DNA from 3 places in the Crenobacter cavernae genome. Region 3 is predicted to be linked to each of the others. Evidence: predicted binding sites of a transcription regulator. Region 3 holds the regulator's gene; each other region holds the start of a gene.
The links. The regulator HrcA, encoded in region 3, represses chaperone genes, less so after heat shock. The targets are predictions, from matches to a motif close to ATTAGCACTCGNNNNNNNCGAGTGCTAAT.

Region 1 (7,481 bases), 1.1 Mb from region 3:
GTCGGTCGAAGGCGGGAAGCCCTTTGTCATCATGATGGCCGGCGTGAACGGCGCCGGCAAGACCACCAGCATCGGCAAGCTCGCCAAATACTTCCAGTCGCAGGGCAAATCGGTGCTCTTGGCGGCCGGCGACACCTTCCGCGCCGCGGCGCGCGAGCAGCTGATCGCCTGGGGCGACCGCAACAACGTCACCGTGATCGCGCAGCAGGGCGGCGACTCGGCGGCGGTGTGCTACGACGCGATCCAGGCGGCGCAGGCGCGCGGCATCGACATCGTGCTGGCCGACACCGCCGGCCGCCTGCCGACGCAGTTGCACCTGATGGAAGAGATCAAGAAGGTGAAGCGCGTGATCCAGAAGGCGATCCCCGACGCGCCGCACGAAATCATGCTGGTGCTCGACGCCAACATCGGCCAGAACGCGATCAACCAGGTGAAGGCGTTCGACGACGCGCTCGGCCTGACCGGCCTGGTGCTGACCAAGCTCGACGGCACCGCCAAGGGCGGCGTGATCGCGGCGATCGCCAAGGAGCGCCCGGTGCCGTTACGGTTCATCGGCGTCGGCGAAGGCATCGACGACCTGCGCCCGTTCGACGCACGCGACTACGTGAACGCGCTGTTCGATTGACGTGAACGCTTGCTGATGCAAAGGTTGGCCGAGTTCGGCCAACCTTTATCTTCCAACCGCGACTTCTCCGAGGTCCCGATGATCCAGTTCGATCAGGTCAGCAAACGCTACCCCGGCGGCATAGATGCACTGAAAAACCTGTCTTTCACGATCGAGTCCGGCGAAATGGTCTTCCTCGCCGGCCACTCCGGCGCCGGCAAGTCGACGCTGTTGAAGATGATCGCCGGCATCGAACGCGCGACCTCGGGCGGCGTGCTGGTCAACGGCCAGAACCTGTCGAAGCTGCGCGCGAGCCAGCTGCCCTATGTGCGCCAGCACATAGGCCTCGTGTTCCAGGACCACAAGATCCTCTACGACCGCAGCGTGTTCGACAACGTGATGATGCCGCTCGACATCATCGGCTACGACCGGCGCGAAGCGGTGCGCCGTGCGCGCGCCGCGCTCGACAAGGTCGGCCTCGCCGGCAAGGAGAAGACCGCGCCGGTCAGGCTGTCCGGCGGCGAACAGCAACGGCTGTGCATCGCGCGCGCGGTCGTACACCGCCCGGCGATCCTGCTGGCCGACGAACCCTCGGCCAACCTCGACCGCGCGTACGCGCTCGACATCATGGAATTGTTCAAATCCTTCCACCAGGTCGGCGTCACCGTACTCGTGTCGGCGCACGACGAAACGCTGATGGAAGACTACGGCCGGCGCATCCTGCGCCTTCGCGAAGGGCAGTTCGCCGCATGAAACACTATTTCTATCTGCACTGGCTAAGCGCGAAGACCGCGCTCGGCAAACTGCTGCGCCAGCCGCTGGCGAGCCTGTTGTCCTTGCTGATGCTGTCGATCGCGCTTGCGCTGCCGATCTCGCTGTACCTGACGGTGACGAGCCTGCAGGACTGGATCGGCCGGCTGACCGCGACGCCGCAGGTCACGCTGTTCATGGAGATGAGCGCCGAGGAGGCCGACCTCGCCGCGGTCAACGGTTCGCTCAAGGGCCACCCGAAGGTCGAATCGTACCAGTACGTGAACCGCACCCAGGCGCTCGCCGAGCTAGAAAACCGCCACGGCCTGGCCGGCGTCGCCGAGGGACTGGACGGCAACCCGCTGCCCGACGCCTTCGTCGTCACGCCGGCGACGCTCGAGCCGGGCGACCTCGAACGGCTGCAGAAGGAGTTGTCCGGCCTGCCGATGGTAGAGGAAGCGCAGTACGACGCGCACTGGGCGAAACGGCTGTACGGCCTGATGGAGCTAGGCAAACACCTGACCGTGGCGCTCGCCGTCGCGTTCGCGGTCGCGCTGGTGCTGGTCACGCACAACACCATCCGCATGCAGATCCTCGCGCGGCGCGACGAGATCGAGGTCGCCACGCTGATCGGCGCGACCGAGAGTTTCATCCGCCGCCCTTTCCTGTACCATGCCTTTTGGCAGGGCCTCTTGGCCGCGCTGATCGCGTGGGGCCTGTCGGCACTCTACGTCGCCAACGCGAACCCGGCGATCGTCGAGCTGGCGCGCCTCTACAACGAGCGCGTGGAACTCAGGGGCCTCGCGCCACTCGAACTGGCTGCGCTGATCGCAGGCGCGATCCTGTTGGCTGCGCTCGGCGCGCGGCTCGCCGCCAGCCACCACCTGCGCCGCCTCGCGCCGCGCTGAAGCCGCATAGTCTGGCCCTATCGGCCGATAGAAAATCACATTGACCGGGAACCCGGAACCGCCTGGCACTCTCCAATCGCGAGTGCTAGGATTGCTCTACCGAAGGAGGTAGTAGATACATGACAGCGACTTTCGCCTTGCCCGTCCCTTCTGCCAGCGGCAGCCTGGAGCAGTACATCCAGGGCGTGAACAGCGTCCCGATGTTGACCGCCGAAGAGGAAAACGCGCTCGCGACCCGCTTCTCCGAACACCAAGACCTCGACGCCGCCAAGCAGCTGGTGATGTCGCACCTGCGCGTCGTAGTGTCGATCGCTCGCGGTTACTCCGGCTACGGCCTGCCGCACGCCGACCTGATCCAGGAAGGCAATATCGGCCTGATGAAGGCGGTCAAACGCTTCGAACCGAACCGCGGCGTGCGCCTGTTTTCGTTCGCCGTGCACTGGATCAAGGCCGAGATCCACGAATTCATCCTGCGCAACTGGCGCCTGGTGCGCGTGGCCACGACCAAGCCGCAGCGCAAGCTGTTCTTCAACCTGCGCAGCATGAAGTCGACCTTCTCGGCGCTGTCCGACAAGGAAGCGCGCCACATCGCCGAACAGCTCGGCGTGAAACCCGAGGAAGTGCGCGAGATGGAAACGCGCATGAGCGGCCAGGACATCGCGCTGATGGCCGACGACGGCGACGACGAGGGCTTCGCGCCGATCGACTGGCTGGCCGACAGCGAGCACGAACCGACGCGTCGCCTCGAAAAGCAGGCGTTCGACCGCCTGCAAAGCCGGGGCTTGATCGAAGCGCTGGGCTCCCTCGACGCGCGTAGCCGCCGCATCGTCGAGGCGCGCTGGCTGGCCGACGACGGCGGCGCGACGCTGCACGAACTGGCCGCCGAGTTCGGCGTGTCGGCCGAGCGCATCCGCCAGATCGAAGCCAAGGCGCTGCAGAAGATGAAGGCGGCGATCGGCACGCGCGACGCGGCGCTGGTCTGACGCGTTTCTTTCGCCGCGACGAAAAACCCGGTCCATGCGACCGGGTTTTTTCATGGCTGGCGTTTGGCGGCACTTAAGGTTGGCCGAGCTGATTGCATGAGCGGCTCGGCCAACCCTGGCGCGCGTCAGCGATAGCGCTCGGGAAGCTTCGCGATCGCTTCTTCGGCCTGACGGCGCAGGCCGGCATACGCCGGATCGTCCTCGGGCAGGTCGTCGAGGAACTGCGGCGCGTAGGTCGGGAAGGAACCGAGCGCGCGCGCCATGCTGCGCTCGGCGCTCGTCTCGTCGCCCGCCAGCGCGGCGAGGCGCGCCTCCTTGAACAGCACGTCCGGGTATGGCCGGAACGCCGACAACTGCGCGATCCAGCGCCGCTTGGCGTCGAGGTTGCGCTTGTCGACGGTGAGATAGTTGTCGAGCGTGTTGAGCGCGTGAAAGGCGAACAGCGGCTCGGTGCGGACGATCTCGGCCAACCTCGCGACGCGCGCCTCGTCGCGCGCGCCCTGCCCGGTCGGCGAATAGAGGCTGACCATCTCCCAGTAGCGCGGAATCGCCATCAGTGACACGACGCCGAGCGCGACCGCCAGCACCAGGTTGGCCGAGCCTGCGAACAGGGAACGGCGTGGAGCGGCCGGCGCAAGCGCCATCATCATCACCAGCACGGCGAGGAAATACAGATACCACAGCGGGTATTCGAGCTGGCTGTGGATCAGCGTCGCCGCCATCACCGAAAGCGGCAGCACCTGCGCCGCGCGCGCAGCCCGGCCGAAATAAGGCCACACCGCCCAGGCGAAGCCGCCGATCGCCAACAGCGCGCCCGGCCAGCCCATCTCGGCCAAGAGCTGCATCTCGAGGTTGTGCGCGTTGGAGAACAGGCCGCTGTTGAAACCGGCGTCGCGGAACATCGGCAGCATCTGCAGACGTACGCTTTCGGCGGCGAACTGCGACCAGCCGGCACCGGTCAGCGGCGCATCGCCGAACACCAGCCAAGCCTTGTGCCACTCGGTGATGCGGCGCGCGCCCATGCCGTCGCCGCTGGCAGCGAGGCGCTCGATGCCGCTCTCAACCGTCATCGCGCTGTGGGTGAAATGCGCGACGAGAGCATTCACCAACGGCAGCACGAACTGCATCGCGACGATCGCCGCTGCCGCGACGGCGAAGGCCGCGAACAGCCGCTTCGATTCTTCGCCGCGCACACGCCAATGCCAGACGCCGGCGATCGCGACCAGCGCCACCGCGTAGATCAGCACCGTACGCGAGCTCGCCCACGCGATCGACAGCGCCAGCCAAAGCAAGAGGAAAACAAAAACGCGGCGCGACACCGCACGCTGCGCAAACAGGTAAGCGAGCGCGGCGCAGCCCCAGGTCAGATAGTGCGCATACTGGTTGCGCTGGCCGATATGGCCGAACACATTGGTCGTAGGGTGTGCGCGGTCGTAGAACAGCACGCCGCCCATGACCTCGGCCAACCCTGTGACCTGACAGAAGCCGATCGCGGACTGCAGCACGGCGCCGGTCAGCAGCGCCCACGCGAGCGAGCGCACCAAGTATTCTTCGCCCCAGCGCTCGGAGAGGCCCGCGGTGACGCCAGCCAGCAGCGCGAGAGACAGAAAACCGAGCGCCGTCGCCCAGTTCATGCCCGGGAAGTCGAGCGGCAGCCACAAGGGCTGCGCCGCCCAGAATGCGGCGAGCGCCAGCATCCACCACGCGGCGCGCGGCCAGCTCACCGCACTTGCGCGCGGCGCACAGAGCCAGGCGAGCACAGCGAGCCACACCACCGTCGCCTCCCCCCACCATTGCGGCAACGGAACGTAGTGCAGGCGCGAGATAAAGGGCAGGACCGCGACCGCGCACCAGGCGAGAAGCGCGGCGCGGTTGAGGACGGCTTGGACAGGCATCGGACGGCTCGCTACGGGCAAAACAACCATGTTAACGCATCCTGCACCTTCAACGCCGCGACACTTTAAGCAAGGCCGACGCGGCATCGGCCGCCGCCACCGGCCCGCCGGCCTTGTAGGCTTGCGCGGCGCGCGCGGTGAACGCGGCCAGCGGTTTCATCGCCGGGTCTTTCATCTGCGCAAAGTAGGCCATGTAGGCGGGCGTCAGCCCCGGATAGGCGGCGACCGCCATCGCCAGCGCCTCTTTGGCGCCGCGCGTATCGCCTTGCATCTGCCTGGCGACGGCCAGCTTCTGCAGCACGTTCGGATACGGCCGGTAGCTCGCCAGCCGCTCGAACAGCGGGCGCTGAACGGCCACGAGTTGACGGCTCGGGATCTGATAACCCGACAAGACCAGGTCGGCCTCGTACGACCACAGCGGGTTGCGGCCGAGGTCGACCAGGGAACGGATGCGCTCGACGTTCTCGGCCGGCGACGGCGACGGGTAGAGCCAAGCGCTCAGGTTGCGGAAGTGCGACACGCCGGTCGCCGCGTAGGCGAGCACGGCGACCGCCAACACGGTCGCGAAGAAACGGCGCAAGGAAGAACGCACCGGCAGGCCGATCGCCGGCGCCGGAGAAAACCCCAGCAACAGCGTCACACCCAGCAGGAAGGGCAGATACCACAACGGATACTCGAACAGGCTGTGGATCGTACTGATCATCAGCATCGCGAGGACGAACAGGCTGTTAGCGTTCGCCGCCCGCCGGGCAAACAAGGGCCATGCCGCCCACAAGCCACCACCGACGACGATAATGGTGCCGGCGACACCCGTCTCGGCCAGCAATTGCATGAAGATATTGTGCGTATGCGTGAACAGCGCATTCTCCGGCATGCGACCAAAGAGGCCGAGTGCCTCGAGGCGCACGCTCTCGTAGGCATACCCCCCCCAGCCGACGCCGGCCAGCGGATGGTCGAGAAAGACTCGCCAAGCCTTCGCCCATTCGACACGGCGGCGCGCGCCGAAGCCGGCGTCCATCATGCGCTCGGAACCGCTGGCCGCATGAACCGGCAAACCGAGCCAGCGCAGGAAAGCGTTGATCTCCTGGCTCCACAACAGGCAGACCGCCAGGCACAGCAGCGCGATCCCTGCCGCCTTGCCGAACCGCCTCAAAGCGCCGTCGTCGGCGCGCCGCAGCCAGATCAGCGTCAGTACGCCGAGACCGAGGCCGTAGCCGAGCACCAAGCGCGAAGCGGACCAGCCCATCAGCAAGGCCAGCGCCAGCGCGACCGGGACGAACAGACCGATGCGCAGCCGGCCGACGCTGTGCAGATAGCAGGCCGACACCAGCCCCCAGCCGAGGTAGTGACCGAGCTGGTTGCGCTGACCGATGTTGCCGAGCACCGTGGTCGGCGCGTTCATGTCGAACAGCAACCAGCCCTGCGCCAGCGGCGCGAGGCCGAGCGCTTGGGCGAAGCCGATCGCCGCCTGCAGCAAGGCGCCGAGTAGCACGACGGCGGCAAAAGTTGTCAGCACGGCGTCGCGACCCAGACGCGCGATAGCCTGCTGCTGGAGCGACGCGGCGAGCATTAGAAGCAGCAGCACGGTGGCGGCCTGCAGCGCCACGCCCGGATAGGCGGGCATCACGCTCAACGAAGGCAGCACCAAGCCCACGGCCAACGCGGCCAGTCCGAGCTGGACCCGGTGCAGCCGCGCCGACGGCGAAACGGATGGCAGCCAGGCAGCGAACAACGCGGCGAGCGCGATCAAGGCGGCGGCGGCGACGTCGCTGCACCAGTCGGGCAATGGCGCGTAGCGCAAAGGGCTGAGGAACGCAAAGGAAAGAGGTGCCAGCAACATGGCACCCAGCATATGTGGGGCGAACCGGAAACGCATGGATTAACCCATGAAAAACGGGCGGTTACCCGCCCGTTCGAGAAGGATGACGACTCGGAAATTAGCCGCGGCAGTTGGCCGGCAAATATTTCACATTGATACCAGACGAGGCCGCTACAGCGCACCTCCACTCGACCCCAGTAGAAGACAGGGTAGGCGTCAGAGCAAATTGGTTTGCACCACTCGCAACCTCGCCACCGACATTCGCCGCATTCAGCACTACAGTAATCACCCCACTAGTCCCAACAGTAAGGCTGGTAACGTATTTTGAAGTGGTCGACGTAACTCCTGCCGACGCATTGCTGACCGGCAACACGTTATTAGTCAACGCAAATTCAGAAACGGCCGTTTTGGCCGCTGCTGCAGCTTGCATACCTTCACTTACTTTGGCTCGTACCGTGTAATCCTGGTACGCCGGAATCGCGATCGCGGCCAAAATACCGATGATCGCGACGACGATCATCA
Region 2 (7,481 bases), 980 kb from region 3:
CGTGCTGCACGTGATTCCTAACAGCGTCGTCGGCGCGTTCGCCGAGGGCGAGATCCTGCAGGTGCTGCTGTTCTCGGTGCTGTTCGGCTTCGCGCTGGCCAAGATCGGCACGCCGGCCAAGCCGCTGGTCAACCTGTTCGAGAAGGTGTCGCAAGGCCTGTTCGTGGTGATCGGCATGATCATGAAGCTCGCCCCGGTCGGCGCGTTCGGCGCGATGGCGTTCACCATCGGCAAGTACGGCGTCGCTAGCCTGTCGTCGCTCGCCGCGCTGATGGGGTCGTTCTACCTGACCTGCCTGCTGTTCGTGTTCCTGGTGCTGGGCACCATCACCAAGATCGCCGGCTTCAGCGTGTGGGGCCTGATCAAGTACATCAAGGAAGAGCTGTTGATCGTGCTCGGCACCTCGTCGTCCGAATCGGCGCTGCCGCGCCTGATGACGAAGATGGAACGCCTCGGCTGCCAGAAGTCGGTGGTGGGCCTCGTGGTGCCGACCGGCTACTCGTTCAACCTCGACGGCACGTCGATCTACCTGACGATGGCGGCGATCTTCATCGCCCAGGCTTGCGGCATCGACCTGTCGCTGACGCAGCAACTGACCATCATCGGCGTGCTGCTGCTGACCAGCAAGGGCGCCGCCGGCGTCACCGGTTCGGGCTTCATCACGCTGGCGGCGACGCTCGCCACCGTGCCGGACATCCCGGTCGCCGGCCTCGCGCTGATCCTCGGCATCGACCGCTTCATGTCCGAAGCGCGCGCGCTGACCAACCTGGTCGGCAACGCGGTCGCGACCGTGGTGGTCGCCAAGTGGGAAGACTCGCTCGATACCGCCACGCTGAAGCGCGAGCTGGCGAACCCGACGCCGCTGATCGACACCGTGCTCGAGCCGGTGGCCGAGCTGGCCGAAGAGCGTCGCTGATCGATTCCTCCGCCGTAGCAACACCCCTTGTGCCCGCCTTCATGGCGGGCCTTTTTTTGTCGAGGCTCGACGTGGCAGCAGGGGGAAGTCTTGGCCGAGGGCGAGTGGGCAGGCTTAAGCGCGCGGCGGCGTTTCTGCCGCGGGCGTGGACAAGGGCTTGACCAGCAGCACATCGCCGCTGAGCTGGCCGAGCGGCAGATAGGCGGAAAAGCCCTGCGCGGCGTAGTTCGCCTCGAGGCGTGCGAGCAGCGCCGGCGAATGCGACAGCGCGCCGGGCAACAGGAAGGCGACCGAGCCGGGCGGCTGCGACAGGCTGTCGAGTATCTGGCGGAATACGCGACCGTGCTGGGCGCTGATGCGCTCCAACAGTGCCGCCGACACCGGCAGGAACAGTCGGCCCTCCTTGCCGGGCTCGCGCAGGTGGTTCAACAGGTGCAGGCAGCGGATGAAGCGGTCGAGCACCACCGGCGACTCGCTGACGCGCGTCAGCCTGGCGAGCGCCGATTCGCCGACCGTCCGGCCGTCCGGGCCGATCGCGACCAGTTCGGCCGCCCGGCCCAAAGGTTGGCCGAGCGCGTCGACCACCGGGCGGAAGCGGCTCCCGAGGCGGATCTTGAAGTATTCGCCGGCGATGCGGCCGTCCGGGGTTTGCCACAGCGGAAAGCCGCTGAAGTACTCGCGGTGTACGGTGGCGAGAAAGGTGGCAAACAGGTCGTTCATGGGGACTCCCGGACCGGCGATGCGGGCGGCTTTGAAGAGCGTGGTGGGCATCTGATGCAGTCTATCCGGCTCTATTCATATCCAAAAAGTATTTGGATGTATTTTATTATTCGTTTTTATGCTTAGCTCTTCGGGGAATACGGCCGGCCGGTCTGCCAGGCTGCATAATCATTAACACATCCAAACCACGGGGAAGGCGCTGTTGGAGCTCATCAATCAATCGATCCTGGTCGCCGCGCTGATCCTGTTCATCAGCCTCTTGGTGTCGTCGTTCGCATCGCGGCTCGGGGCGCCGTTGCTGCTGGTGTTTCTTGCGCTGGGCATGCTCGCCGGCGAGGATGGGCCGGGCGGCATCGCCTTCGACAACTATCCCTTGAGCTATCTGATCGGCACCGTCGCGCTGGTGGTGATCCTGTTCGACGGCGGCCTGAGGACGCGCATCGACAGCTTCCGCGTCGGCCTGAAGCCGGCGCTGTCGCTGGCGACGCTCGGCGTGCTGGTCACCGCGCTGATCACCGGCAGCTTCGCCGCGTGGCTGCTCGACCTCTCGTGGCTGGAAGGCCTCTTGATTGGCGCCATCGTCGGCTCGACCGACGCCGCCGCGGTGTTTTCCTTGCTGTCGGGCAGCGGGCTCAAACTCAACCGGCGCGTCGGCGCGGTGCTCGAGATCGAATCGGGCAGCAACGACCCGATGGCGGTGTTCCTGACGCTGGCGCTGATCGGCCTGATCGGGGCCGGACGCAGCGTGCCGGACGCGTCGCTCTTGATGGCCTTTGTGCAGCAGATGGGCGTCGGCGCGTTCGCCGGCTGGCTGGGCGGTCGCGCGATGGTGTGGATGTTCCGCCGCCTGTCGCTCGAGGGCGCGCTGTTGTCGATGTTCGGTCTCGCGGCCGCGCTGCTCCTGTTCGCGCTGGCGTCGGTCGCCGGTGGTAGCGGCTTCCTGGCGATCTACCTGGCCGGCCTCTTGCTCGGCAACGCGCGCATCGGCGGGCTGTCGACGCTGCTTCGCGTTCAGGACGGCTACGCTTGGCTCGCGCAGGTGGTGATGTTCCTGGTGTTGGGTCTCTTGGTCACGCCGCACGAGCTGGTGCCGCTCGCGCCGGCGGCGCTGGCCATCTCGCTGGTCTTGATGTTGGTGGCGCGGCCGGTCGCGGTGTGGCTGGGCCTGTTGCCGTTCAGCATGCAAAGAAGAGAGAAGTTCTACATCGGCTGGGTCGGCCTGCGCGGCGCGGTGCCGATCATTCTGGGCATCTTCCCGCTGATGGCCGGTCTGCCCAACGGCACGATCTATTTCAACGTCGCCTTCTTCGTCGTGCTGATGTCGCTGGTCTGCCAGGGCTGGAGCCTGGTGCCGCTCGCGGGCCGGCTCGGCCTCAAGCTGCCGGCGACGCCGCCACCGGCGCGGCGCGTGAAGGTCGAGGCCGGCGCCGACACGGCGTTCGAGGCGGCGTCATTCCGCGTCGAGGCCGAATCGGTCGCCGAGAGGACGACGTTGGCCGAGCTCGCGCTGCCCGAAGCCGCGCACCTGGCTGCGGTATTCCGCGGTGGCGAAAGGCTGGCGGCAGGCGAAGCCGGCGCCTTGGCCGAGGGCGACTGGCTGTATCTGGTCGGCACGGACGAGGCGCTTGCCGAGGCGACCGCGCTGTTCTCGAGCCGCGCCGAGCGCGAAGCGAAGCGCTTTTACGGCGTTTTCACCGTCGACGCGACGCTGACCGCCGGCGAACTGGCGCACGCCTACGGCGTGACGCTGGCGCCCGAATACGCCGCCTTGCCGCTGTCCGACTATTGCGAAAGGCTCGGCCAAGCTCCGCTGGTGCCGGGCGACATCGTGCCCTTCGGCCGCCTGACGCTGGTGGTGGCCAAAACCGAGGGCAATCGCGTGTCGCAACTGGGTATCCGTTTCGTGCCGGATTCTGCTCGTCCTTCCTGAATTCCCTCTTGAAAATCCCGTTGCGCCGCCCCACGTCTAGCGCACGCGATGGCGCCGCGCGACGCGGGGCAGGCTCTTGAAAAGCGTCGGACTCGCCCCTATTATTAGCACTCGCTAAGGTCGAGTGCTAACGCCCGGCCCAACACGCTGATTTGTTACGGGATTTTCACAGCAAAATCCCTTTGCTAAAGCTCATAGGAGAGATCAATGGCAATCCGTCCTTTGCACGATCGTGTAGTGATCAAGCGCCTCGAAGCCGAAGAAAAAACCGCTTCGGGCATCGTCCTGCCCGGCGCCGCCGCTGAAAAGCCGGACATGGGCGAAGTGCTCGCCGTCGGCAACGGCAAGATCCTCGAGAACGGTGAGCGTCGCCCGCTCGAACTGAAAGTCGGCGACAAGGTGATCTTCGGCAAATACTCCGGCCAGACCGTGAAGGTCGAAGGCGAGGAAGTCCTCGTGATGCGCGAGGAAGACGTGATGGGCATCGTGGAATAAGTCCACCGATCCCCCTTCCGTTCATCTAATCCCTGGAGAGTAAAGAACATGGCAGCAAAAGAAGTTAAATTCGGTGACTCCGCCCGCGCCAAGATGGTCAACGGCGTCAACATCCTCGCCGACGCGGTCAAGGTGACCCTGGGCCCGAAAGGCCGCAACGTGGTGCTCGACCGCTCGTTCGGCGCGCCGACCATCACCAAGGACGGCGTGTCGGTCGCCAAGGAAATCGAACTGAAGGACAAGTTCGAGAATATGGGCGCGCAGATGGTCAAGGAAGTCGCTTCCAAGACCTCCGACATCGCCGGTGACGGCACCACCACCGCGACCGTGCTGGCGCAGGCCATCGTGCAGGAAGGCATGAAGTACGTCGCCGCCGGCATGAACCCGATGGACCTGAAGCGCGGCATCGACAAGGCGGTGATCGCGCTGGTCGGCGAGCTGAAGAACATCGCCAAGCCGTGCGCGACCTCGAAAGAGATCGCCCAGGTCGGCTCGATCTCGGCCAACTCGGACGCCGACATCGGCCAGATCATCGCCAACGCGATGGAAAAAGTCGGCAAGGAAGGCGTGATCACCGTCGAAGACGGCAAGTCGCTCGAGAACGAACTCGACGTCGTCGAGGGCATGCAGTTCGACCGCGGCTACCTGTCGCCGTACTTCATCAACAACCCGGAAAAACAGATCGCGCTGCTCGACAACCCGTTCGTGCTGCTGTTCGACAAGAAAATCTCGAACATCCGCGACCTGTTGCCGGTGCTCGAGCAGGTGGCCAAGGCCGGCCGTCCGCTGTTGATCGTCGCCGAAGACGTCGAAGGCGAAGCGCTGGCGACCTTGGTGGTCAACACCATCCGCGGCATCCTGAAGGTCGTCGCCGTCAAGGCGCCGGGCTTCGGCGACCGCCGCAAGGCCATGCTGCAGGACATCGCCACGCTGACCGGCGGCACCGTGATCGCCGAAGAAGTCGGCCTGACGCTGGAAAAAGCCGACCTGTCGCTGCTCGGCCAAGCCAAGCGCATCGAAGTGGGCAAGGAAAACACCATCATCATCGACGGTGCCGGCGAAGCCGCCGCGATCCAGGCTCGCGTCGACGAGGTCCGTTCGCAGATCGAAAACGCCACCTCCGATTACGACCGTGAAAAGCTGCAAGAGCGCGTAGCCAAGCTGGCCGGCGGCGTGGCGGTGATCAAGGTCGGCGCCGCGACCGAAGTCGAAATGAAAGAGAAGAAGGCCCGCGTCGAAGATGCGCTGCACGCGACCCGTGCCGCCGTCGAAGAAGGCGTGGTGCCCGGCGGTGGCGTGGCCATCCTGCGCGCGCGTTCGAGCCTGTCGAGCGTCGAGACCCTCAACGTCGACCAGGCCGCCGGCGTGAAGATCGTGCTGCGCGCGATCGAAGCCCCGCTGCGCCAGATCGTGCAGAACGCCGGCGACGAGCCGTCGGTCGTGATCAACAAGGTGCTCGAAGGTACCGGTAACTTCGGTTACAACGCCGCGACCAGCGAATACGGCGACATGATCGAGATGGGCGTGCTCGATCCGGCCAAGGTGACCCGTTCGGCGCTGCAACACGCCGCTTCGGTCGCCGGCCTGATGCTGACCACCGACGCGATGATCGCCGAACTGCCGGAAGACAAGGCCGCAGCCCCGATGGGCGGCATGGGCGGCATGGGCATGGACGGCATGATGTAATCAGCCGTCAGGACCCGTCCGACGATGAAAACCCCGCTCCTCGGAGCGGGGTTTTTCTTTGGGCTTTGCCGGCACCCTCCCGAGCTTGGCCTGGCTGAGCGTGGCAGGCGAAGGAAGGCTCGGCCAACCTTGGTCGCGTTGGGCTACGCTGGCACAATGCCGCCATCTAACAAAGGGGATACGCCATGCAACGCAGCGAACTGATTGCCCTGTTGGACGCCACGCTCGAGCCGTGGCGCTTCAAGGATTACGCGCCGAACGGCCTGCAGGTCGAGGGGGCGAGCGAAGTGAAAAAGGTCGTCACCGGCGTCACCGCGAGCCAGGCACTGCTCGACGAGGCCGTCGCGCGCGGCGCCGACGCGGTGCTGGTCCACCATGGCTACTTCTGGAAGAACGAGGACGCCCGCGTCACCGGCATCAAGCGACGCCGTCTGAAAACGCTGCTCGAAAACGACATCAATCTGGTCGCCTACCACCTGCCGCTCGATGCGCACCCGGTGCTGGGCAACAATGTGAGGTTGGCCGAGGTGCTGGGGCTGACGGCCGAAGGGCAGGGCGGCGACCAGAATCTGCTGTGGTACGGCCGCGCCGAAACGGTGCGGAACGCGCGCGACTTCGCCGACGACTTGTCGGCCAGGCTCGGACGCGAAACGTTGCTCTTGGGGCCGCAAGACAAGACCATCCGACGCGTCGCCTGGTGTACCGGCGGCGCGCAGGGCTTTTTCGCCGACGCGGTCGCGTTGGGCGTCGACGCCTTCATCACCGGCGAGGTGTCCGAGCAGAACCTCCACTTGGCCGAGGAATGCGGGGTGGCCTTCATCGCCGCCGGGCATCACGCGACCGAGCGTTACGGCATCCAGGCGCTCGGCGAATGGCTGATGCAAAACAGCGATGCCACGGTCGAATTCGTCGATCTGCCGAATCCGGTATGAAACGCGTTGTAAGCGGCTCGGCGACAATTTCTTTTCATAACGGCTTCAAGTGCCTAGTGGGAATCGGGTAAAATCGGGCGATTTTGAAAATGCTCGGTTTCCACGTTTTGAGGATGACTGTAAATGAGTGAACAACACGTCGATACGGGGCGCCGTCGATTCCTGACGGTCGCAACCAGCGCGGTTGGTGGTGTGGCCGTGGCCGGGGTCGCCACGCCGTTCTTGATGAGTTTCTTCCCGTCCGAACGGGCCAAGGCCGCCGGAGCGCCGGTGGGGGTGGACATCAGCAAGCTGGAGCCGGGTCAGCAGATCACCGTCGAGTGGCGCGGCAAGCCGGTGTGGCTGCTGTCGCGCACGCCGGAAATGGTGAAGAACCTCGCCAAGAACGACGACAAGCTGCTCGACCCGAAGTCTGAAGTCGAGCAGCAGCCCGAGTACTGCCAGAACCCGACCCGTTCGATCAAGCCGGAGCTTCTCGTCGCCGTCGGCATCTGTACCCATCTGGGCTGTTCGCCGACCTACCGCCCCGACCTCGCGCCGGCCGACCTCGGCCCCGAGTGGCTCGGCGGCTACTACTGTCCGTGTCACGGCTCCAAGTTCGACCTCGCTGCCCGCGTGTTCAAGGGGGTGCCGGCGCCGAAGAACCTGGAAATCCCGCCGCACAAGTATCTGTCCGATACGAACCTGCTGATCGGCGACGACAAATAAGCTGAGGACACAAGATGAACACAGGACAACGCATTCTCAACTGGGTCGACGAGCGCTTCCCGCTGTCGTCGGTGCTCAAAGAGCACGTCACCGA
Region 3 (7,481 bases):
GTCGATGGATTTGGGGTGTTGCCGATGGCGAGCGTGCAGTTCAAGCGCTTGGCGCTCGAAGTCGGCTACATCCCGAAAACCCATGTCGCCGGCAAAAAAGGCGAGGTGGCGGTCACCACCTTCACGCTGCGCTGGGATTTTTACTGACGCCCGGCTCCGCTGCTCGGCCAACGTCTGTACCCATGAGTCCCCGACGCGCACAAAAAAACGCCGCTCGTCCGAGCGGCGTTCTGCGTTGCAGCGGTTGTGGCTTACTTGCCTTCGACCCAGGCTTTCACCGACGCGAGCGCGCCGGCCAGGTTTTCCGGCTGGGTGCCGCCGGCCTGGGCCATGTCGGGGCGGCCACCGCCCTTGCCGCCGACCTGCTGCGCGACGTGGTTGACCAGTTCGCCGGCCTTGAAGCGGGCGGTCAGATCGCGGGTTACGCCGGCGACGAGCGACACCTTGCCGTCGGCCTTGGAACCGAGCACGATCAGCGCCGAACCGAGCTTGTCCTTCAGCTTGTCGAGCGTCTCGCGCAGCGCGGTGTTGTCCGCGCCGTCGAGCTCGGCCACCAGCAGCTTCACGCCTCCGACGTCGAGAGCCTGCTCGGCGAGGCTGTCGCCGGCCGATGCCGCGAGCTGCCCCTTGAGACGGGCCAGTTCCTTCTCGAGCGCCTTCACGCCGTCCTGCAGGCCGCCGATCTTGGCGAGCACTTCCTCGTTCGATTGCGCCTTGAGGCTGGCGGCGGCGTCGCGGATCAGGCTGTCCTGCGCCTGCACGTAGGCGACCGCGCCTTCGCCGGTCGCCGCTTCGATGCGGCGCACGCCGGCGGCGACGCCGCCCTCGGACACGATCTTGAAGAAGCCGATGTCGCCGGTGCGCTTGACATGGGTGCCGCCGCACAGTTCGGTCGAGAAGTCGCCCATCTTCAGTACGCGTACCTCGTCGCTGTACTTCTCGCCGAACAGCGCGATCGCACCGGCGCGGATCGCGTCGTCGTAAGGCATCAGGCGTGCCGAGACTTCGACGTTGTGGGTGATCACGCGGTTGACCGCGCGCTCGATCTCGGCGATCTCATCGGCGCTCACCGGGCCGGTGTGCGCGAAGTCGAAGCGGGTGCGCTCGAAGTTGACCAGCGAGCCCTTCTGTGCGACGTGGCCGCCGAGCACATGGCGCAGCGCCGCGTGCAGCAGGTGGGTCGCCGAGTGGTTGCGCGTGGTGGCGGCGCGTTTGTGCAGGTCGATGGTGGCGGTCACGGCGTCGCCGACCGACAGCTTGCCGCGCGCGACGCGACCGCTGTGGCCGAATACGGCCGCCTTCAGCTTCTGGGTGTCGGTCACATCGAACAGCGCGTCGATACCGCCGGCGACCGAGATCTCGCCGCTGTCGCCGACCTGGCCGCCGCCCTCGGCGTAGAAGGCGGTGTTGTCGAGAACGACGATGCCCTCGTCACCCTCGGCCAACGTTTGCACCGGCTCGTGGCCCTTGTAGAGCGCCAGCACGCGCGCGTCGACGCTGACCGAGTCGTAGCCGTTGAAGCAGGTGTCATCGCCGCTGTAGTCGACGTTGCCGCTCATCTTGAAGGTCGACGCGGCGCGGCTTTGCGCGCGCTGCGCTTCCATCGCGGCGTCGAAACCGGCCTGGTCGATGGTCAGCTCGCGTTCGCGGCAGATGTCGGCGGTCAGGTCGAGTGGGAAGCCGAAGGTATCGTAGAGTTGGAACGCGGTCTTGCCGTCGAGCTCTTTTTCGCCCTTGGCGAGCGCGGCCTCCAAGAGCGCCATGCCCTTGTCGAGCGTCTCGGCGAACTTGATCTCTTCCTGCTTCAGCGCGTCTTCGATCACCGCCTGGCGCTCGCGCAGTTCCGGATAGGCGCCGCCCATCTCGGCGGCGAGGTCGGCGACCAGCTTGTGGAAGAACTGGCCTTTCTGGCCGAGCTTGTAGCCGTGGCGGATCGCGCGGCGGATGATGCGGCGCAGCACGTAGCCGCGGCCGTCGTTGGACGGCAGCACGTCGTCGGCGATCAGGAAGGAGCACGCGCGGATGTGGTCGGCGATCACCTTCAGCGACGGCACGTCCTGGCTGAACGGCACGCCGACTTCGCGCGCGGCGGCTTTCAAGAGGGTCTGGAACAGGTCGATCTCGTAGTTGGCGTGCACACCCTGCAGCACCGCCGAGACGCGCTCGAGGCCCATGCCGGTGTCGACCGACGGCTTCGGCAGCGGGTGCAGGGTGCCGGTCTCGTCGCGGTTGAACTGCATGAACACGTTGTTCCAGATCTCGATGAAGCGGTCGCCGTCTTCGTCCGGGCTGCCCGGCGGGCCGCCCCAGATGTGTTCGCCGTGGTCGTAGAAGATCTCGGTACATGGGCCGCACGGACCGGTGTCGCCCATGGTCCAGAAGTTGTCCGACGCGTAAGCCGCGCCTTTGTTGTCACCGATGCGGACGATCTTCTCGGCCGGCACGCCGACTTCCTGGTTCCAGATGTCGAACGCTTCATCGTCGGTGGCGTACACCGTGACCATCAGCTTTTCTTTCGGCAGGCCGAGCCATTGCGGCGAGGTCAGGAATTCCCATGCGAAGAGGATGGCGTCGCGCTTGAAGTAGTCGCCGAACGAGAAGTTGCCGAGCATCTCGAAGAAGGTGTGGTGGCGCGCGGTGTAGCCGACGTTTTCCAGGTCGTTGTGCTTGCCGCCGGCGCGCACGCATTTCTGCGAGGTGGTGGCGCGGGTGTATGGGCGCTTGTCGAAGCCGAGGAACACGTCCTTGAACTGGTTCATGCCGGCGTTGGTGAACAGCAGCGTCGGGTCGTTGCCCGGCACCAGCGAGCTCGACGCCACGATCTGGTGGCCCTTGCTCGCGAAGAAGTCGAGGAACTTCTGGCGGATTTCGGAGGTTTTCATCGTTTTACGGTCGCGATCCAGAAAACAGGGCCCCGGTCGCGCGGGGCCGGGGACGGAAATAGGGATATGGGGCCGATTGTGGCAAGGCTGCTGCGTTGTCGCAAGCTTTGGGGCGAACGGGGAGGTTGGCCGAGCGTCAGCCGGTGGCGTCCGGGTCGGCGAAATCGTCTTCTTCGGCGCCGTCCATCGCTTTTCTGATCGCGTCCATCGGCAGGCCGCGCGCGGCGAGGAAACGCATCTGCTTAGCCCATTCCTCGCGGCTTTGCGGCTTCTGGCCGAATTTCTTCTGCCACAGTTGGCGGGCGAGGGCGACGTCGTCCTGGCCGGCGAGCGCCTCGGTGATGGTGTCGGCGTCTACGCCTTTTTCCCGCAGTTCGGCGGCGAGGCGCCGGCTGCCGTAGCGGCGACCCTTGCTCGTCGCAGTCTGCTCGGCGAAGCGGGTGTCCGACTGCCAGCCGTGCTCGGCCAGCTCGTCGAGCAGCGCGTCGACTTCTTCCGCGCTCTCGGCGTGCGGCACGAGCTTCTGGAAAAGCTCGCGCCGCGAGTATTCGCGCCGCGACAGCAGGTCGACGGCGCGCGCTTTCAGGCTTTTGGGCGTCCCGCTCACGCGATCAGGTCGTCGGCGAGCTCGCCGTCGGTTTCGTCGCGCACCCCTTCGGTGATCGTGACGCTGACGCCGACCTTCTCGCGGACCTTGGCTTCGATCTCGCGCGCCACGTCCGGATTGTCCTTCAGCCACTGGCGGGTGTTGTCCTTGCCCTGGCCGATCTTCTGGCCGTTGTAGGCATACCACGCGCCGGACTTGTTGACGAATTCCTGCTCGACGCCCATGTCGATGATCTCGCCTTCGCGCGAGATGCCTTCGCCGTACAGGATGTCGAAGGTGGCCTGGCGGAACGGCGGCGACACCTTGTTCTTCACCACCTTGACGCGGGTCTCGTTGCCGACGACCTCTTCGCCCTTCTTGATGCCGCCGATGCGGCGGATGTCGAGGCGGACCGACGCGTAGAACTTCAGCGCGTTGCCGCCGGTGGTGGTTTCCGGGTTGCCGAACATCACGCCGATCTTCATGCGGATCTGGTTGATGAAGATCACCAGCGTGTTGGTGCGCTTGATGTTGCCGGTCAGCTTGCGCAGCGCCTGGCTCATCAGGCGCGCCTGCAGGCCGACGTGGCTGTCGCCCATGTCGCCTTCGATCTCGGCCTTCGGCACCAGCGCGGCGACCGAGTCGATCACGATCACGTCGACGCCGCTCGAGCGCACCAGCATGTCGCAGATTTCCAGCGCTTGTTCGCCGGTGTCCGGCTGGGAGATCAGCAGGTCCTCAACCTTTACGCCGAGCTTTTGTGCGTATTGCGGGTCGAGCGCGTTTTCCGCGTCGATGTAGGCGCAGGTGCCGCCGAGTTTCTGCGCTTCGGCGACCACTTGCAGGCACAGCGTGGTCTTGCCGGACGATTCCGGGCCGTAGATTTCGACCACGCGGCCGCGCGGCAGACCGCCCACGCCGAGCGCGAGGTCGAGGCCGAGCGAGCCGGTGCTGATCACCTGCAGGTTCTCGGTGATCTGGTTGTCGCTCATGCGCATGATCGAGCCCTTGCCGAACTGCTTTTCGATCTGGGCGAGCGCCGCCGCCAGTGCCTTGCTTTTATCGTCCGCCATGCTTTCTCCAAACAGAACTGTGTCGATGAACTAGGGTGCCGGTTGATTATCGCACAAAATCAAAACGGCCTGCGCGATGGTGCTTGAGGAATGCGCGATCGGGCCCACTTAAGAGTTCAAGGTCGTGTCATGACGCCTTGTCGCACCGCCTTTTTAGCCTCTTCGGGGCGAGGCGGCAAGCGTACGGCATGACACGCGCAGCAGGAGGTATGCCACAATGACCGGCATGTTGAACGAGCGCGCCCAGTTACTCCTCAAGGCCCTGATCGAACGCTATATCGCCGACGGTCAGCCGGTCGGCTCGCGCACGCTCTCCAGGTTGCCGGGGCTCGAGCTGTCGCCGGCGTCGATCCGCAATGTGATGGCCGACCTCGAAGACATGGGGCTGATCGCGAGCCCGCACACCTCGGCCGGCCGCATTCCGACCGCGCGCGGCTACCGGGTGTTCGTCGACAATCTTCTCACTATCCGGCCGCTGGCGGCACCCGAAGTCGACCAGATCGCGCTCGGCCTGATGCCCGACAGCCCGCAAAAGCTCGCGCAGGCGGCATCGCACCTGTTGTCGGAGCTGACGCACTTCGCCGGCGTAGTGGTGACGCCGCAACGCCCCGACGTCGCGTTCCGCCAGATCGAATTTTTGCGGCTGTCGGAAAAGCGCGTGCTGCTGATCTTGGTGACGCTCGACGGCGACGTGCAGAATCACCTGTTGCCGACCGAGCGCGACTACAGCGCGAGCGAGCTGATCGAGGCGGCCAATTATCTGAATGCGCACTACGCCGGCCAGGGGCTGACCAGCGTCGCGGGCCGCATCGAGGCCGAGCTGCAGCAGTTGCAGAGCGACATCAGCGCGCTGATGAGCGCGGCGATCCGGCTCGGCCAACGTTCGCTCACCGATCCGGCCGGCGCGGTGGTGATCGCCGGCGAGAGCCGGCTGCTCAGCGTCGACGAGCTGTCTGAAGACCGCACGCGGCTGCGCGAGCTGTTCGACACCTTCGAGCGCCGCACCGAGCTCTTGCGCCTGCTCGACCAGAGCCGCGGCGCACAGGGCGTGCGCCTCTTCATCGGCGAGGAGTCGGGCGTGATGACGCTCGGCGACTGCTCGGTGGTCGCCGCGCCTTACCGCATCAACGGCCAGGTGGTCGGCACGCTCGGCGTGGTCGGTCCGACGCGCATGGCGTATGAGCGCGTGATCCCCATCGTCGACATCACCGCGCGGCTCGTGAGCGGCGCGCTCTCTTACACCGAATGAACCCGGGCTTGGCCGAGCCGGGTGCCGCGTCGCGCAGGTGACTGAGCGAAGCCGCCTGCGCGACGCGATGGCTCGGCCAACCCTGTCTTGCAAAAGGATGTCCATGACCCGCACGTTCCGAAATTTCGCCGCTGCCGCTCTGGCGCTGGCCGTCACGCCGGCCGTCTTCGCCGACGCCGCGCTGATCCTGCGCGCCGACGTGCAGCGCTACATCGACGAGCAGGTCGCGACCGGCCGTTTCAACCGCCCGGAACTCGAGGCGGTGTTCGCCAACGTCGAGTCCAAGCCCGGCATCATCACCGCGCTCGACAAGCCGTCGACGTCGCGGCCGTGGCACCAGTTCCGCGGCAGCTTCGTGAACGACAGACTGGTCGCTGCCGGCGCCGCGTTCTGGCGCGACAACGAGACGCTGCTGCAGCGCGCCGAAGCGACGTACGGCGTGCCACCGGAAATAATCGCCGCCATCGTCGGCATCGAGACGCGCTACGGCCAGAACATGGGCAGCTTCCGCGTCGTCGACGCGCTGGCGACCGTCGGCTTCGACTACCCGCGCCGCGCCGAATTCTTCCGCAACGAGCTGACCGAGTTCCTGCTGCTCGCCAAGGAGGAGCGCCGCGACCCGATGGGCTTTGTGGGCAGCTACGCCGGAGCGATGGGCATGCCGCAGTTCATGCCGTCGAGCTTCAGAAAGTGGGCTGTCGACTTCGACGGCGACGGCCATCGCGACATCTGGGGCAACAGCGCCGACGTGATCGGCAGCGTCGCCAACTATTTCAAGATCCACGGCTGGATGGCCGGCGACGACGTGCTGGTGCCGGCGCAGGCCGCGCCGGGGCCGCAGGTCGACCGGCTCATCGCCGACAAATTCAACCTGCACTATACGGTCGGCGAGCTGAAGAGGATGGGCATCGTGCCTCAGGCGCCGGTGCGTGACGAGGTAAAGGCGGTGCTGGTGCCGCTCGAGACCTCGCCCGGCGTCACCGAATACTGGCTGGGGCTGAACAACTTCTACGTGATCACCCGCTACAACAAGAGCACGCTGTACGCGAAGGCGGCCCAGGAGCTGGCCGGGCGCATCCGCGAGGCGAAATACGCCGCCGACGGTGGTGTCGCGCGCGCCGGTCAATAAGGTAGAATCCGCCGCCATGAGCTACCAAGTCCTAGCCCGCAAGTGGCGTCCCAAGCGCTTTGCCGATCTGGTCGGCCAGGAGCACGTGGTGCGCGCGCTGTCGAACGCGCTCGCGGAAAACCGCCTGCACCACGCCTACCTGTTGACCGGCACGCGCGGCGTGGGCAAGACCACCATCGCGCGCATCCTCGCCAAAAGCCTGAACTGCGAACAGGGCGCCGGCGCCGAGCCGTGCGGCGTCTGCTCGTCGTGTACGCAGATCGACGCCGGCCGCTTCGTCGACCTGCTGGAGATCGACGCCGCGTCGAACACCGGCATCGACAATATCCGCGAAGTGCTGGAGAACGCGCAGTACGCGCCGTCGTCGGGCCGCTTCAAGGTCTACATCATCGACGAAGTGCACATGCTGTCCAAAAGCGCCTTCAACGCGATGCTGAAGACGCTGGAAGAACCGCCTTCGCACGTCAAGTTCATCCTCGCCACCACCGACCCGCAGAAGGTGCCGGTCACGGTATTGAGCCGCTGCCTGCAGTTCTCGCTGCGCAATATGACGCCGCAGCAG

Region 1: a site for HrcA is predicted at 2,324-2,352, ahead of rpoH (RNA polymerase sigma factor RpoH). Genes of this name have one in related genera too.
Region 2: a site for HrcA is predicted at 3,670-3,698, ahead of groES (co-chaperone GroES). Genes of this name have one in related genera too.

The regions. Positions count from the first base shown of each region.
Region 1 is NZ_CP031337.1:736,709-744,189, forward strand. Features, by position in the region: gene ftsY (signal recognition particle-docking protein FtsY) at 1-625, shown strand, start outside; gene ftsE (cell division ATP-binding protein FtsE) at 704-1,357, shown strand; gene ftsX (permease-like cell division protein FtsX) at 1,354-2,262, shown strand; gene rpoH (RNA polymerase sigma factor RpoH) at 2,382-3,245, shown strand; gene DWG20_RS03655 (PglL family O-oligosaccharyltransferase) at 3,371-5,140, opposite strand; gene DWG20_RS03660 (PglL family O-oligosaccharyltransferase) at 5,190-6,980, opposite strand; gene DWG20_RS16535 (pilin) at 7,078-7,481, opposite strand, start outside.
Region 2 is NZ_CP031337.1:576,515-583,995, reverse strand. Features, by position in the region: gene DWG20_RS02755 (dicarboxylate/amino acid:cation symporter) at 1-916, shown strand, start outside; gene DWG20_RS15875 (hypothetical protein) at 1,031-1,636, opposite strand; gene DWG20_RS02745 (potassium/proton antiporter) at 1,839-3,566, shown strand; gene groES (co-chaperone GroES) at 3,774-4,061, shown strand; gene groL (chaperonin GroEL) at 4,110-5,747, shown strand; gene DWG20_RS02730 (Nif3-like dinuclear metal center hexameric protein) at 5,933-6,679, shown strand; gene petA (ubiquinol-cytochrome c reductase iron-sulfur subunit) at 6,803-7,387, shown strand; gene DWG20_RS02720 (cytochrome b) at 7,402-7,481, shown strand, end outside.
Region 3 is NZ_CP031337.1:2,863,464-2,870,944, reverse strand. Features, by position in the region: gene DWG20_RS13940 (hypothetical protein) at 1-147, shown strand, start outside; gene alaS (alanine--tRNA ligase) at 252-2,882, opposite strand; gene recX (recombination regulator RecX) at 3,019-3,489, opposite strand; gene recA (recombinase RecA) at 3,486-4,541, opposite strand; gene hrcA (heat-inducible transcriptional repressor HrcA) at 4,759-5,790, shown strand; gene mltB (lytic murein transglycosylase B) at 5,894-6,919, shown strand; gene dnaX (DNA polymerase III subunit gamma/tau) at 6,936-7,481, shown strand, end outside.